Regions from separate parts of the Rhizobium sp. RAF36 genome, predicted to be linked through region 3. Evidence: predicted binding sites of a transcription regulator. Region 3 holds the regulator's gene; each other region holds the start of a gene.
The links. Region 3 encodes LexA, which represses DNA repair genes until DNA is damaged. Its sites were predicted from a motif close to TGTTCNNNNTGTGTTCNG; they were not measured.

Region 1: a site for LexA is predicted at 1,373-1,390, ahead of recA (recombinase RecA). Genes of this name have one in related genera too.
Region 2: a site for LexA is predicted at 2,433-2,450, ahead of AB4Z25_RS20780 (ImuA family protein). Genes of this name have one in related genera too.

The regions. Positions count from the first base shown of each region.
Region 1 is NZ_JBFREC010000001.1:701,357-705,526, forward strand. Features, by position in the region: gene AB4Z25_RS03460 (pseudouridine-5'-phosphate glycosidase) at 1-300, opposite strand, end outside; gene AB4Z25_RS03465 (carbohydrate kinase family protein) at 331-1,275, opposite strand; gene recA (recombinase RecA) at 1,517-2,602, shown strand; gene alaS (alanine--tRNA ligase) at 2,766-4,170, shown strand, end outside.
Region 2 is NZ_JBFREC010000006.1:111,113-115,282, reverse strand. Features, by position in the region: gene AB4Z25_RS20790 (error-prone DNA polymerase) at 1-28, opposite strand, end outside; gene AB4Z25_RS20785 (Y-family DNA polymerase) at 25-1,464, opposite strand; gene AB4Z25_RS20780 (ImuA family protein) at 1,475-2,410, opposite strand; gene AB4Z25_RS20775 (metallopeptidase family protein) at 2,575-3,012, shown strand; gene AB4Z25_RS20770 (DUF1737 domain-containing protein) at 3,016-3,222, opposite strand; gene AB4Z25_RS20765 (HpcH/HpaI aldolase/citrate lyase family protein) at 3,224-4,126, opposite strand.
Region 3 is NZ_JBFREC010000001.1:957,561-961,730, forward strand. Features, by position in the region: gene kdsA (3-deoxy-8-phosphooctulonate synthase) at 1-403, opposite strand, end outside; gene AB4Z25_RS04785 (VOC family protein) at 400-1,278, opposite strand; gene lexA (transcriptional repressor LexA) at 1,483-2,196, shown strand; gene AB4Z25_RS04795 (ComEC/Rec2 family competence protein) at 2,177-4,170, opposite strand, start outside.

The DNA.
Region 1 (4,170 bases), 260 kb from region 3:
GAAGGCGAGGTCGGCGCGCGACACCTTCATGACGTCCTTTTCCTTGGCGAGCCTTTCAAGCTCTTCCGGCTCCAGGCCGATATGCAGGACACCGTGCATGACCGCGATGGTCGCCGGAATGGCGCCCTGTTCGCGGATGATCGCCTCGACGCTGCGGGCCATCTCGATATTGCCAGGGTAGGGCATGCCATGGGTGATGATGGTCGATTCCAGCGCGACCAGCGGTGCGCCGCGCTGCTTGGCGGCGGCAACTTCCTTCGAATAGGAGATCGGCAGCAGAGGGGAGATCGGTTTCGTCATTGTCGTTTCCAGTTCATCGATAAGCGCGCTTCAATGCAGAATTCTGGCGGCCGGAACAAGGGCCAGCGTGTCGCGGAGGAGCTCCGGTGTCAGTTTTTCACTGACGGCAAGCGGCGATTGGACGGTGACCGCTGCTGCCGCAGCGCCATGACGCACGGCTTCCTCCAGCGGCAAGCCGTGCATGAATGCCGACAGCACGCCTGCGGCAAGCGAATCCCCGGCGCCCGTGACGTCGGCCACGCTATCGACCGCAGGCGGCTGAAGCGCGATCGACTGCTTGCCGGCAAAGGCGATGAGTTCGCGCTGTCCGCGGGTGACGACGCCGCCCTTCAATCCGGTGTCACCGAGCAGAGACACCCAGTCTGTCGCATCGTCAGGGCGTGCTCCGGCGAGTGCCGTGGCTTCCGCCTCGTTGAGGAACAGGAAGTCGATGCCTTCGGCACAGGCCTTCAGCTTGATCACCTTGGCTGGCGAGATGGCAATCGCCGCCACCGGTTTTCCAAGGCCGTTTGCCCGGGTGACGATTGCCGCGATCGTGTCTTCCGGCAGGTTGGCGTCGAAGAGGATCAGATCATTGTCGGCAAAGGCCTCGCGCACCGCGCGGATGGCGAGGCGGCGGGGCGAGAAATAGCGGTAGAGGTCCATATCGGCGAGCGCGATGACGAGATTGCCGTCGCGCTCGATGATTGCGGTGTAACTCGGCGTCTTGCGGTCGAGGAAGACGAAGGGGCGGTCGTTGACACCGGCTGCATAGGCAGCCTCCGTCACCATCTCGCCGGTCGGGTCGCCACCGCGCGGCGAAATCATCGTCACGTCGAAGCCGAGGCGGGCTAGATTGCGCGCCGCATTGAAGCCACCGCCGCCGGCTTCCTCGAACCAGGATCCCGGATTGCTGGAGCCCGGCGCCGTGTCGCCGGATATGCGTCCACGCCGGTCGATATGGGCGCCGCCGAGCACGAGAATCTTGCGCTTCATGCGTGAGCTCCAGAGGGGGCGATTTCGCCGAATCGAGCCATCCGCTGCAGCTCGCCGTCAGGCCGTGTCACGCTGCTAAGCTCTTGCGCCACATCAATAAAACAAATGTAGAACACGTACTGATTTACCTTTTCGTTTCAATCATTTGAACGCCACTTGCGCAATGAGAACAAATCACGTACAAAATCGGCATCGGCGGCAACATTGCTAGAGCGGCTTCAATAACCTAAAGGTGGATCGAATGTCACAGAATACATTGCGGCTTGTAGAGGACAAATCGGTGGACAAAAGCAAGGCACTTGAAGCGGCACTCTCTCAGATCGAGCGGTCGTTCGGCAAGGGCTCTATCATGAAGCTCGGCTCGAATGAGAGCGTGGTCGAGATCGAGACTGTTTCGACGGGCTCTCTCGGACTGGATATCGCACTCGGCATTGGCGGTCTTCCCAAGGGCCGCATCATCGAGATTTACGGACCGGAAAGCTCCGGCAAGACGACATTGGCGCTGCAGACCATTGCAGAAGCCCAGAAGAAGGGCGGCATCTGCGCCTTCGTCGATGCAGAACATGCGCTCGACCCGGTCTATGCCCGCAAGCTCGGCGTCGATCTGCACAATCTCCTGATCTCGCAGCCGGATACCGGGGAGCAGGCGCTTGAAATCACCGATACGCTGGTTCGTTCCGGCGCCGTCGATGTTCTCGTCGTCGACTCGGTCGCTGCACTGACGCCGCGCGCTGAAATCGAAGGCGAGATGGGCGACAGCCTGCCGGGCCTCCAGGCGCGTCTGATGAGCCAGGCATTGCGCAAGCTGACCGCATCGATCTCGAAGTCGAAGACCATGGTCATCTTCATCAACCAGATCCGCATGAAGATCGGCGTGATGTTCGGTTCTCCGGAAACGACGACCGGCGGCAACGCGCTGAAATTCTACGCCTCGGTTCGCCTCGACATCCGCCGTATCGGCGCGGTCAAGGAGCGTGAAGAGGTGATCGGCAACCAGACGCGCGTCAAGGTCGTCAAGAACAAGATGGCGCCTCCCTTCAAGCAGGTCGAATTCGACATCATGTATGGCGAAGGCGTCTCGAAGACCGGCGAGCTGGTCGATCTCGGCGTCAAGGCAGGCATCGTCGAGAAGTCAGGCGCCTGGTTCTCATATAACAGCCAGCGGCTCGGGCAGGGGCGTGAGAACGCCAAGATTTTCCTGCGCGACAATCCGGATACGATGCGCGAGATCGAGACTTCGATCCGCCAGAATGCCGGCCTGCTTGCAGAGAAGCTGCAGAACGGCGGACCGGATGCCAATGACGGCGATGGCGACGGCGAGCCCTGATCCTCGCCCTAGCATTTTTGCGTTCGAAACGGCCGCATTCCACCAGGAATGCGGCCGTTTCGTTTTGCAGGCGGGTTTGCCTGCTGGACAGTGGTTAATGCGGACGATAAAAGCCACTGGATTTAAGATTTGACCTGCCGTGGGCAGCATTGAAGGGCATAGCATGAGCGGTGTGAATGATATCCGGTCGACCTTCCTCGACTATTTCAAGACCAACGGCCACGAAGTCGTTCCGTCGAGCCCTCTCGTGCCGCGCAATGACCCGACGCTGATGTTCACCAATGCCGGCATGGTGCAGTTCAAGAACGTCTTCACCGGTCTTGAAAAGCGCCCCTATTCGACAGCGACGACGGCGCAGAAATGCGTGCGCGCCGGAGGCAAGCATAACGACCTCGACAATGTCGGCTACACCGCGCGCCACCACACCTTCTTCGAGATGCTCGGCAACTTCTCCTTCGGCGATTATTTCAAGGAGCGGTCGATCGAGCTTGCCTGGAACCTGATCACCAAGGAATTCGGCATCGACGCCAAGCGCCTGCTGGTCACCGTCTATCACACCGACGACGAAGCCTTCGGTCTCTGGAAGAAGATCGCCGGTCTCTCCGAAGACCGGATCATCCGCATTCCGACCAGCGACAATTTCTGGGCGATGGGCGATACCGGTCCGTGCGGTCCGTGCTCGGAAATCTTCTACGATCACGGCGATCACATCTGGGGTGGCCCTCCCGGCTCGCCGGAGGAAGACGGCGACCGTTTCATCGAGATCTGGAACCTCGTCTTCATGCAGTACGAGCAGATCACCAAGGAAGAGCGCGTCGATCTTCCGCGCCCATCGATCGACACCGGCATGGGCCTGGAGCGCGTTGCGGCGCTGTTGCAGGGCAAACATGACAATTACGATATCGATCTGTTCCGGGCGCTGATCGAGGCGTCCGAAGAGGCAACCGGCGTCAAGGCTGAGGGCGATCAGCGAGCCAGCCACCGCGTCATCGCCGATCATCTGCGTTCTTCGGCGTTCCTGATCGCCGACGGCGTTCTGCCCTCCGCGGAGGGCCGTGGCTACGTGCTTCGCCGCATCATGCGCCGCGCCATGCGCCATGCCGAGTTGCTGGGCGCCCGCGAACCGCTGATGTGGAAGCTGCTGCCGGCGCTGATCCAGCAGATGGGCCGCGCCTATCCGGAGTTGGTGCGCGCCGAAGCGCTGATCACCGAAACGCTGAAGCTCGAGGAAACCAAGTTCCGCACGACGCTGAAGCGCGGCCTGTCGCTGCTGTCGGAAGCCACGACCACGCTCGGCAAGGGCGACATGCTCGACGGCGAGACCGCCTTCAAGCTCTACGATACCTACGGCTTCCCGCTCGACCTGACGCAGGATGCCCTGCGCGCCCGCGAGATCAACGTCGATCTCGCCGGCTTCACCGATGCCATGGAGCGCCAGAAGGCGGAGGCACGTTCGCATTGGGCCGGCTCCGGCGACAAGGCGACCGAAACCATCTGGTTCGAGCTGCGTGAAGCGCATGGGGCAACCGAATTCCTCGGCTATGCCACCGAAAGCGCCGAGGGCGTCG
Region 2 (4,170 bases), on a different contig from region 3:
CGCCGATTTCGAAAAAGGCCGGTGTCATGCGAAAACTCCATGCATGAACCATTGCGGCATATCCGGTCCGTAGTGACCTTCGCGATAGATCCAGAAGCGATAGCCTTGCTCGTCCTCGACGCTGAAATAATCACGCTCCTTGGCATCCACACCATCGATCCACCATTCCATGGCGATCCGCTCCGGCCCTTCGCTTTTCAGGATGCGGTGCCGGATACGCCGCCAGCGAAAATACGCCGGAGCTCCGTCAGGCACCTCGGCAGCAAAAGCCTCCATCGGTTCGGGCATGGTAAGCAGGCGAACGGGTCTATCGCCCCTTGCCATCGGAGCGGCCAGCTCCCGGGGCGATTTGTTCAAGGTCTCGATCGCCGGAACGGCAAAGACTGCACGTTCCGGAACGTGACTTTCACGCTGTTCAAAACGGATCAGGCATTCCTCGCCAAGACGGGCCGAAACCTTGTCCACGAACCCGGCAAGCGAGATCGCCGTCTGCCGTTCTCCCTCGAAATCATCCTGTTCGTTTTGGAAGTTTTCATGCCTGAGAACATTGATCCGCAGGATCTCGAAACCATAGCCGGCATCGAGATCATCATGAATTGCCGTCAGCCGCTCGCAGAACAGGCTGGCAATGCGCTGCGGATCACGCAACGGCCGGGAGGTACCGGCAGAAATTCGAAAGACGCAGCCATCCACCCGGAACAACACCAGTTCGAAGACCCTTCCGCCGATGCCTTGCGTCTCAAGCGAAGGCTGCAACGCATGCGCAACCTGACCTGCAAGAAGAAGAATGTCCTCTTCGGCCGTAATCGCCTCGGCAAGCCGCCGCTCCGCCGAAAGGCTGGCAATAGGCAGGCGGGGAGAAACGGGCTCCTCATCCAGGCCCAGCGCCTGATCAAGCCGCAAAAGAACAAGTGCGCCGAAGCGGCGGGTGAGCGGCGCGCGTGGCGCCTGCATGAGATCGCCGATATAGCGGAGGCCGAGTTTCTGAAGGGCTGCAACGACAGGCGCATCGAGGCGGAGCGCGGTGACCGGCAGAGGTTCGAGAACAGAACCCGCCTCATCCTCGGCAATCACCCCGCCTTCGCCAAAACGGCTGACGGCCCAGGATAGCCCGGGCGACGAGGAAATCGCACCACCCACGTCCAGGCCCATCTGATGGAGCCGCAAGAGGATATCTTTTAGCATCGCTCTTTCGCCGCCGAAAAGATGAGAGCAGCCGGTAATATCGAGAAACAGCCCGTCCTTGCCGTCGAGGGCGACCAGCGGCGTGTAGCGGTCGCACCAGTCGGCGATCGCATCCAGCAAGCGCCGGTCGGCAGCAGCGTCCTCCTCGATGACGTCGATGACCGGGTGAATGGCGCGGGCTTCGGCAACGCCAAGCCCTTTTCTCAGGCCGAGCTTCTCCGCCTTTTCGTCGAGCGCCGTCAGCCGCATCGTATTGTCGGACCGGCCCGAGCAGACGATTGGCGCCGCGTCAGGATGCCCTTTCGAACGCCACGAGAGACCCCATCTCTTGCGGGCGATCCTGTCGGTGGAGAGATGCGGAAAATGGAGCGCCAGAATGCGCTGCGAGCTCGCCTGGAAAGCGAGTGACGGCTGATTGATCGACGGGGAGAAACTGGCGGTCATGGGGGTTCCACTCCAGGAAGAGGGAGAGGGGGGCCGGATTGCGGCTCTTCTCCAGGGTGAGATGAAAAACCGGATTGCCGATGCTGCCGCATAGCATCGAACCATCCGGCAGAGGCCGTTCCCGCGCGGGCGCAGGTTCGGCAAGAAAGCGGACATGGGCACTGCTTGCCTCTTCCTCTCCTGATTGCCGCAGCAGCAGGAGAGAACGGCCAGCCGATTTTGCCCTAAGATGAAAGCGCCGGCTTTCGGTCAGGCCGAAGGATTTCGGATTGCCGCGAATTTCCAGGATCGTAGTGATGAAAGCGCGGCTTTCCAGCGCCGCCTCCGCAAGCCAGAGCGCATCCTCCAGCTTGCGCGGACTTGCATGCAGAAACAGCTCCGGCCGCAATCCGAAATCCTTGAGCCCAACCGCATAGGGCACACCGGCCTCGATCGATCCGACCTTGTCGGCGATCCAGAGAACGGGATTTTTTTCCTCGGCCTTGTGCTGCAGCGCTGCCGCGAGCGCCAGAGCAAAGCCGCTGCTGACGCCTGCATCACGAAACATCCGGGTGCGGATTTCAATCAAGGCATCGAGCGGCAAGCCGCCTTCGAGGGCTTCGTCCAGCTGCGGAACGCCGAAGGAGAATTGTGGTGCCTTCCCCCTCTTTCGTGGCGCATTTCCGGCGCCCAACGCTTCCTGCTCTGCTGCCGCCAGCGCCGGAACCGGTTTGCCCTCAAGCTTCGCAATGGTTTCGCGGAGCGCAAAAAGCCGCTCGCGCGTCACGGCCGTCTGTGCCATGACGTTCACTCCAAGTCAGAATTGTTCCTGTTATGTTCTTATGGATTCCAGAGCTGTCAGAAAGAGTCAACAGCCATTTCATGTGAATTTATTCCTGCCGTTGATTCCACACTCGAAAATCCTTCGCAAAGGTTCTATATGGGCGGCAAAGAAAGGGGTTTTTGATGGCCCGCATAGACCAGAGCGAGGATTGGCGTGATCGCCATGCACCGACGCTCAGCTCATTTGAATCGCTGGCGATGGAGGCCTACAGCCACCTGCCGGACGAATTTCGTTCTCTGACCGCCAATCTGACGATCGAGATCGAAGATTTTCCTGATGACGACGTTTTCGAGGATATGGCGCTGGAAACGCCTTTCGATCTGCTCGGCCTTTTCGAGGGCCGGGGCATTTCGGAACGGTTCACGATGGAAACCGGCGAACTGCCGAACCGCATCCGCCTCTACCGCCGTCCGATCCTCGATTACTGGGCCGAGAACGACGAGACGCTCGGCGATATCATCACCCACGTCCTCATCCACGAAATCGGCCACCACTTCGGCCTCAGCGATGACGACATGGAGCGGATCGAAGAAAGCGCCGAAGAAGCAGCCGACCGATAGGTATTACTGCTCGGAGAGCTTCATATCCGGGTGGTAGTCCTTGCCTTCGACGTCCTTGACGATCGCCTGGGCGGCGATGATCTGCTTGGTCTCGGCGTTGAAGGTGACCGAGGGAGAGCCCTGCAGCGACCAGCCCTTGTTGAGGGCATCGGTGACACGGTGGCAGAAGGCGGCATCGTCCTGGCCGGTCAGAAGGCGGTAAAGCTTCATGTCATGATTTCCGTTCAGCAATGAGGCGGGATTTATGAACCAGACTTTCCGCCTGGACAAGATGCAGGCGCTCGATCATCCGGCCGTTTGAATTGATGACGTTGAGGCCATCGGTCGCAGGATCGGCAAAGGCAGCAATGATCTCCCGGGCTTCGCGGATCGCCGCCTCGCCGGGTGCAAAATGCCGGTTGGCGGCATCGATCTGCGCCGGATGGATCAGCATCTTGCCGTCGAAGCCCATGGCCCGTGCTTGCGCGCATTCGGCCTCGAAGGCATCTGTATCCTTGAAATCGTTGAAAACGCTGTCGATCGCATCAAGGCCGTAAGCCCGCACCGCGAGGATCACCTGCATCAGCCACGGCACCAGATAGGTCCGCCCCGGCTGCGGCAGCACGCCGGTTTCCTTGCGCAGGTCGTTGAGGCCGACGACGAAGCAATCGAGCCTCGAGCCGGCGGTGCGCCCGAATTCGGCGATCGCCGCGCTGTTCAGGATACCCCGCGGCGTCTCGATCATCGCCCAGATCCGGAGCGTATCAGGCGCGTCGGCATCGCCAAGCATGTCACTGATCGCCATGACATCCTGCGGCTCGCTGACCTTCGGCAGAAGCACCGCATCCGGCTCAAGCGTGCGCACCAGTTCCATATCGGCAGGGCCGAAGCCGGAAGAGAGAGCATTGATGCGGATGATCCTCTCTTTGCCTTCGAGTGCTGGGCCAGCAAAGAAAGCCTTCAGGTTTTGCCGCGCCTCATCCTTCTTTTCCGGTGCAACCGAATCTTCCAGATCGAAGATCACTGCATCGCAATCCAGCACATGGGTCTTCTCCAGCGCGCGGGCATTGATCGCGGGAACGCTCAGCACAGAACGGCGCAGAGTAAAGGAACGGGCAGGGGAATTTCGGCTCATCACGAATGTGTGCCAAGCTTTGTGAAGGCTGACAAGACAACAAA
Region 3 (4,170 bases):
CTGCGGCAACGAGAAGATCGGTCTGGCGGCTGAGGAAGGCCGGTATCTGCAGGATGTCGGCGACGGAAGCCACCTGCTCGCACTGCTCTTCCGTGTGAATGTCGGTCAAAACAGGGAAGCCGAATTCCTTCTTCAGATCGGAGAAGACTTCGAGCGCCTTTTCAAGACCGATGCCGCGCTCGGCGGAAAGCGATGTGCGGTTCGCCTTGTCGAAAGACGACTTATAGACGAGGCCGATACCGAGCGACTTGCAGAGTTCGCTCAGAACACCGGCGACCATGAAAGCGTGGTCGCGGCTTTCCATCTGGCAGGGACCGGCAATCAGCGACAGCTTGCCCGTATTCGAAAATGTGACGCGGCCAGCACCCTCGCCGGCGACGACTTCTGCATTGGTGTTGCTCATTGGATCTCCTCGAAGGCAAAGATCGCGCCTTGTCCCGGCGCCGGCTTCACCAATAGACGATTGCTCATACTGACATGGGTGATCCCGTTAGCAGCCAAATGCGCCGCTGTCACGGCCAGATCACCGACCGAAAACACGATTGCGCGCGCCCTGAGGCCGTTATCGGTCCCAAGTGGCTCCGCATCGAAATAGGCCTCCATGCCCTCGTTCGAGAAGATGGAAAGTTTCCCGTTCGGTAATTCGAAGGATAGGCCGAGTGCCGCCTCCCTAGGCTCAGCTCCACCGCTGGCTGTCTCAAGAAATTCGGCGAAGGCCTGCGGATCCTCAGCGCTCAGGGCAATCTCGCTGATGCCGATGACGCCGTTTGCATGGGTTTCCAGTGCCTTGCGATCGGCCGGAAAGGCGTTGACCCGCTGGCAGGCGAAGAAGAAGACATCGGGCGCCCGGAGATCGGCGGCAAAGGCGAGCTTGAAGGCGCCCGTTGCCTGTGTTTCGTCGGGCATGACGATCGGCCGCGAGAATTCGACCATATCACCGCCGCTCAGCTGCGCGCCATCATAGGCAGCCTTGTCCGCATCGGCATCATCGGTGCCGAAGACGATGGCCGAAAAGCCGTCATCGCCGCAGCGGAAGCGGAAGGCCTGATCGCGGGCGACGAAGCTGTTGCCCTTCGCGACGGCCGCGTCGCACTCCGCCTGGTTGGCGACACCGAGCGGTTCGAGGTAGGTCCTGTCGGCAAGGAAGATGCAGGCATTCTCCGTTCCGAACGGATGACGGCCATCGGCCGCGACGGTGAAACCGAGACGGCCGAGTCGCTCGCGGGCAACATCTATATGGGTGACGGGCAGTACCAGATGATCGAGCGGATGCGTCATGGCGGTTCCCTCCGGTGAAGCCGGCAGAGATTTGCACGCCCTGCCTGGTAAAGCGCAAGCGTGGATCACCAATCCGGCAAATAAACTTTCAAAAACGACGAAAAATCATCGGAAGTTTTACCAATATTTAGGCACTTGCGGAACACATATGGAACATATAGTGTCCGTTCTGGCTTTGTTTCACGAATCTGGGGAAAGACTTCGATGCTGACGCGCAAACAACAGGAGCTTCTCCTCTTCATTCACGAGCGGATGAAGGAGTCCGGCGTACCGCCGTCCTTCGACGAAATGAAGGACGCGCTCGACCTGGCTTCCAAGTCGGGCATCCATCGCCTGATCACGGCTTTGGAAGAACGTGGCTTCATTCGCCGCCTACCGAACAGGGCGCGCGCACTCGAGGTCATCAAGCTTCCGGAAGCCTACAGCCCGAGCATCCAGCCGCGCCGCGGCTTCTCGCCGAGCGTCATCGAAGGCAGCCTCGGCAAGCCGCAGCCGGTCGCGCCGCCGAAGCCTGCGAACGAGGACAATCACACGTCGATCTCGGTGCCGGTCATGGGCCGGATCGCAGCCGGTGTGCCGATTTCGGCGATCCAGCAGAACACACACGACATCACTGTTCCCGCCGACATGCTCGGAAACGGTGAACATTATGCTCTTGAGGTCAAGGGCGACTCGATGATCGAGGCCGGCATCTTCGACGGCGATACGGTCATCATCCGCAACACCAATACCGCCAATGCCGGTGATATCGTCGTTGCTCTCGTCGATGACGAAGAGGCAACGCTGAAGCGCTTTCGCCGCAAGGGTGCATCCGTTGCGCTCGAAGCTGCCAACCCGGCTTACGAAACCCGTATTTTCGGACCGGACCGCGTCAAGGTTCAGGGCAAGCTCGTTGGCCTTATCCGCCGCTATCACTGAGCGTCTCGCTTTCACCAAAAGTGCCGCTGCGCCAATCGTAGGCGCGGTGGCGGATCCAGGGCCGGTCGAGACCCTCGAATGATGTGGTGATTTCGGCGATCCCATTGGGGAAACGAAGCTCGACAGCGCCTGTCTTTCGCAGTGTCTCCCCGGTGAAAAGCAGGGCGCCTGAGCGGCAGGTATCGAGGCGCAGGCGAACTGGTGTGACGACGATATCGGATATGTCGCAGGCTGGGCCAAGGAACGCCGCATTCTCGATCACGGTCAGGATCGAACCGTTGTCGAGCTTCGCCGTACACCAGGACTTTTTCACGCATGAGAAGCGCTCGCCCGTCGCACTGGCCTTGATCGCGTTCATGGTGTCGTTCTGCTGTGCCTCCGTCAGTTTCAGCCTTTCACCGCGCGGTGCGGTGGGAATATCCGGGAGCGCCGGGAACGCCGGTGACAAATGCTTATCGATCACCAGAGCGCGCCTCCATTGATCAAAGATGAAGCCCGGTGGCCGCTCGCGATTGGTGGCGAGGCCGTTGTCACTGACGATGCCCGCCATGCTCCCGTCCTCGGCAATCACGATTTTCGGCGGCGGAGGGCCTCCTAACATCGCGGCTGCTGTCGTCGATGCCACCAAGATCGCGGTGCCGAGATGGCGCATGCGGCTGCGCAGCAAAGTCAGCAGCAGGAAACCTGTCACCGCCGCGGGAAAGTACCAAAACGCCAGGCGCCCGACGCCGATATCGCCGCCCCATGAGGCAACCGTCCTGGCAATGGCGATCACCAGATCGAGCCCGAAACCCGTCACTTGCCACGCCCATACATCGAGGCCGAAGGGCATCAACAGCATGGCAATGAGGCCGAACGGCATGATGATGAAGGAGATAATCGGCATTGCGGCGAGATTGGCTGGCAGGCCATAGGCCGTCAGCCGGTGGAAGTGCTCGACCGAGAACAATGCAGTCGAGAAGCCGCCGATGACGGAGGTCAGCAGGATGCCGCCGAAGAACGCGGCGGCGGAAGACAGCATCCTGACGGCGCGAAACTTTGCGAAGGGCCGGTCGCGCACCGGCCTCTCCTTCCAGAGCGCATAGCCCGCGACGAGGGCCAGTGTCGCGGCGAAGGACATCTGGAAGCTTGGCCCCATGATCTCCGAGGGTGAGAGGACAATGATCACCAGCGCCGATAGGGTTACGTTGCGCAGACTGATCGACGGCCGGTCGAAGAAGACCGCCGCCAGCATGATCGCCATCATGATGAAGGCGCGCTCGGCGGAGACTGCGAAGCCCGAGATCAGGAAATAGGCGGTGACGGCGGCAAGCGCACCGGCTGCGGCGATCTTCTTGACGGGATAGGCCTGGACGACAGCCGGAAGCAGGCTGAGCACGGTGCGGAAGCCGACGAAGAAGATGCCTGCCGACAGCGCCATGTTGAGACCGGAAATGGCAATGATATGCGCAAGGCCCGATTGGCGCAGCGCCTCGGTCGTCTCGCTCGAAATGGCGCGGCGCTCGTCCGTGACCAGAGCGGCGGCAAAAGCGCCGGTGTCGCCAGGCAGGATGCCTCTAATACGGTCGCCGATGCCGCTTCTCAAGCGGTAGAGCCATTCAAGCGCGCGATCCTGCATCGATGCGGACCCGGGTTCGTCCGCCGGAACCACGGCAGGGGCACCATAAAAGAAACCGTTGCCACCGACGCCGTCGAAATAGGCACCGAACGAAAAGTCGTTGAGGCCGGGAAGAGCGGGCCCTGAGGGCGGCGTCAGCCTTGCCCTGCCCTTCAGCCAAGTCCCGGTTTCGAACTCCGCTTTCTGGCCGCGCGCAATCACGGTCACCTGCTCTGGCAGCCGCTTCAGCGCCGGGTTCTCCGTCGCCTTGAGCGCCAACAGATACCGCCAGCCGCCGCGGCCATCGCTTTCCCGCCGCTCTACGCGGCCTGTCAGCGTCGTCGTTACCGCCGAATCGAGAACGACAGTACCGGCTC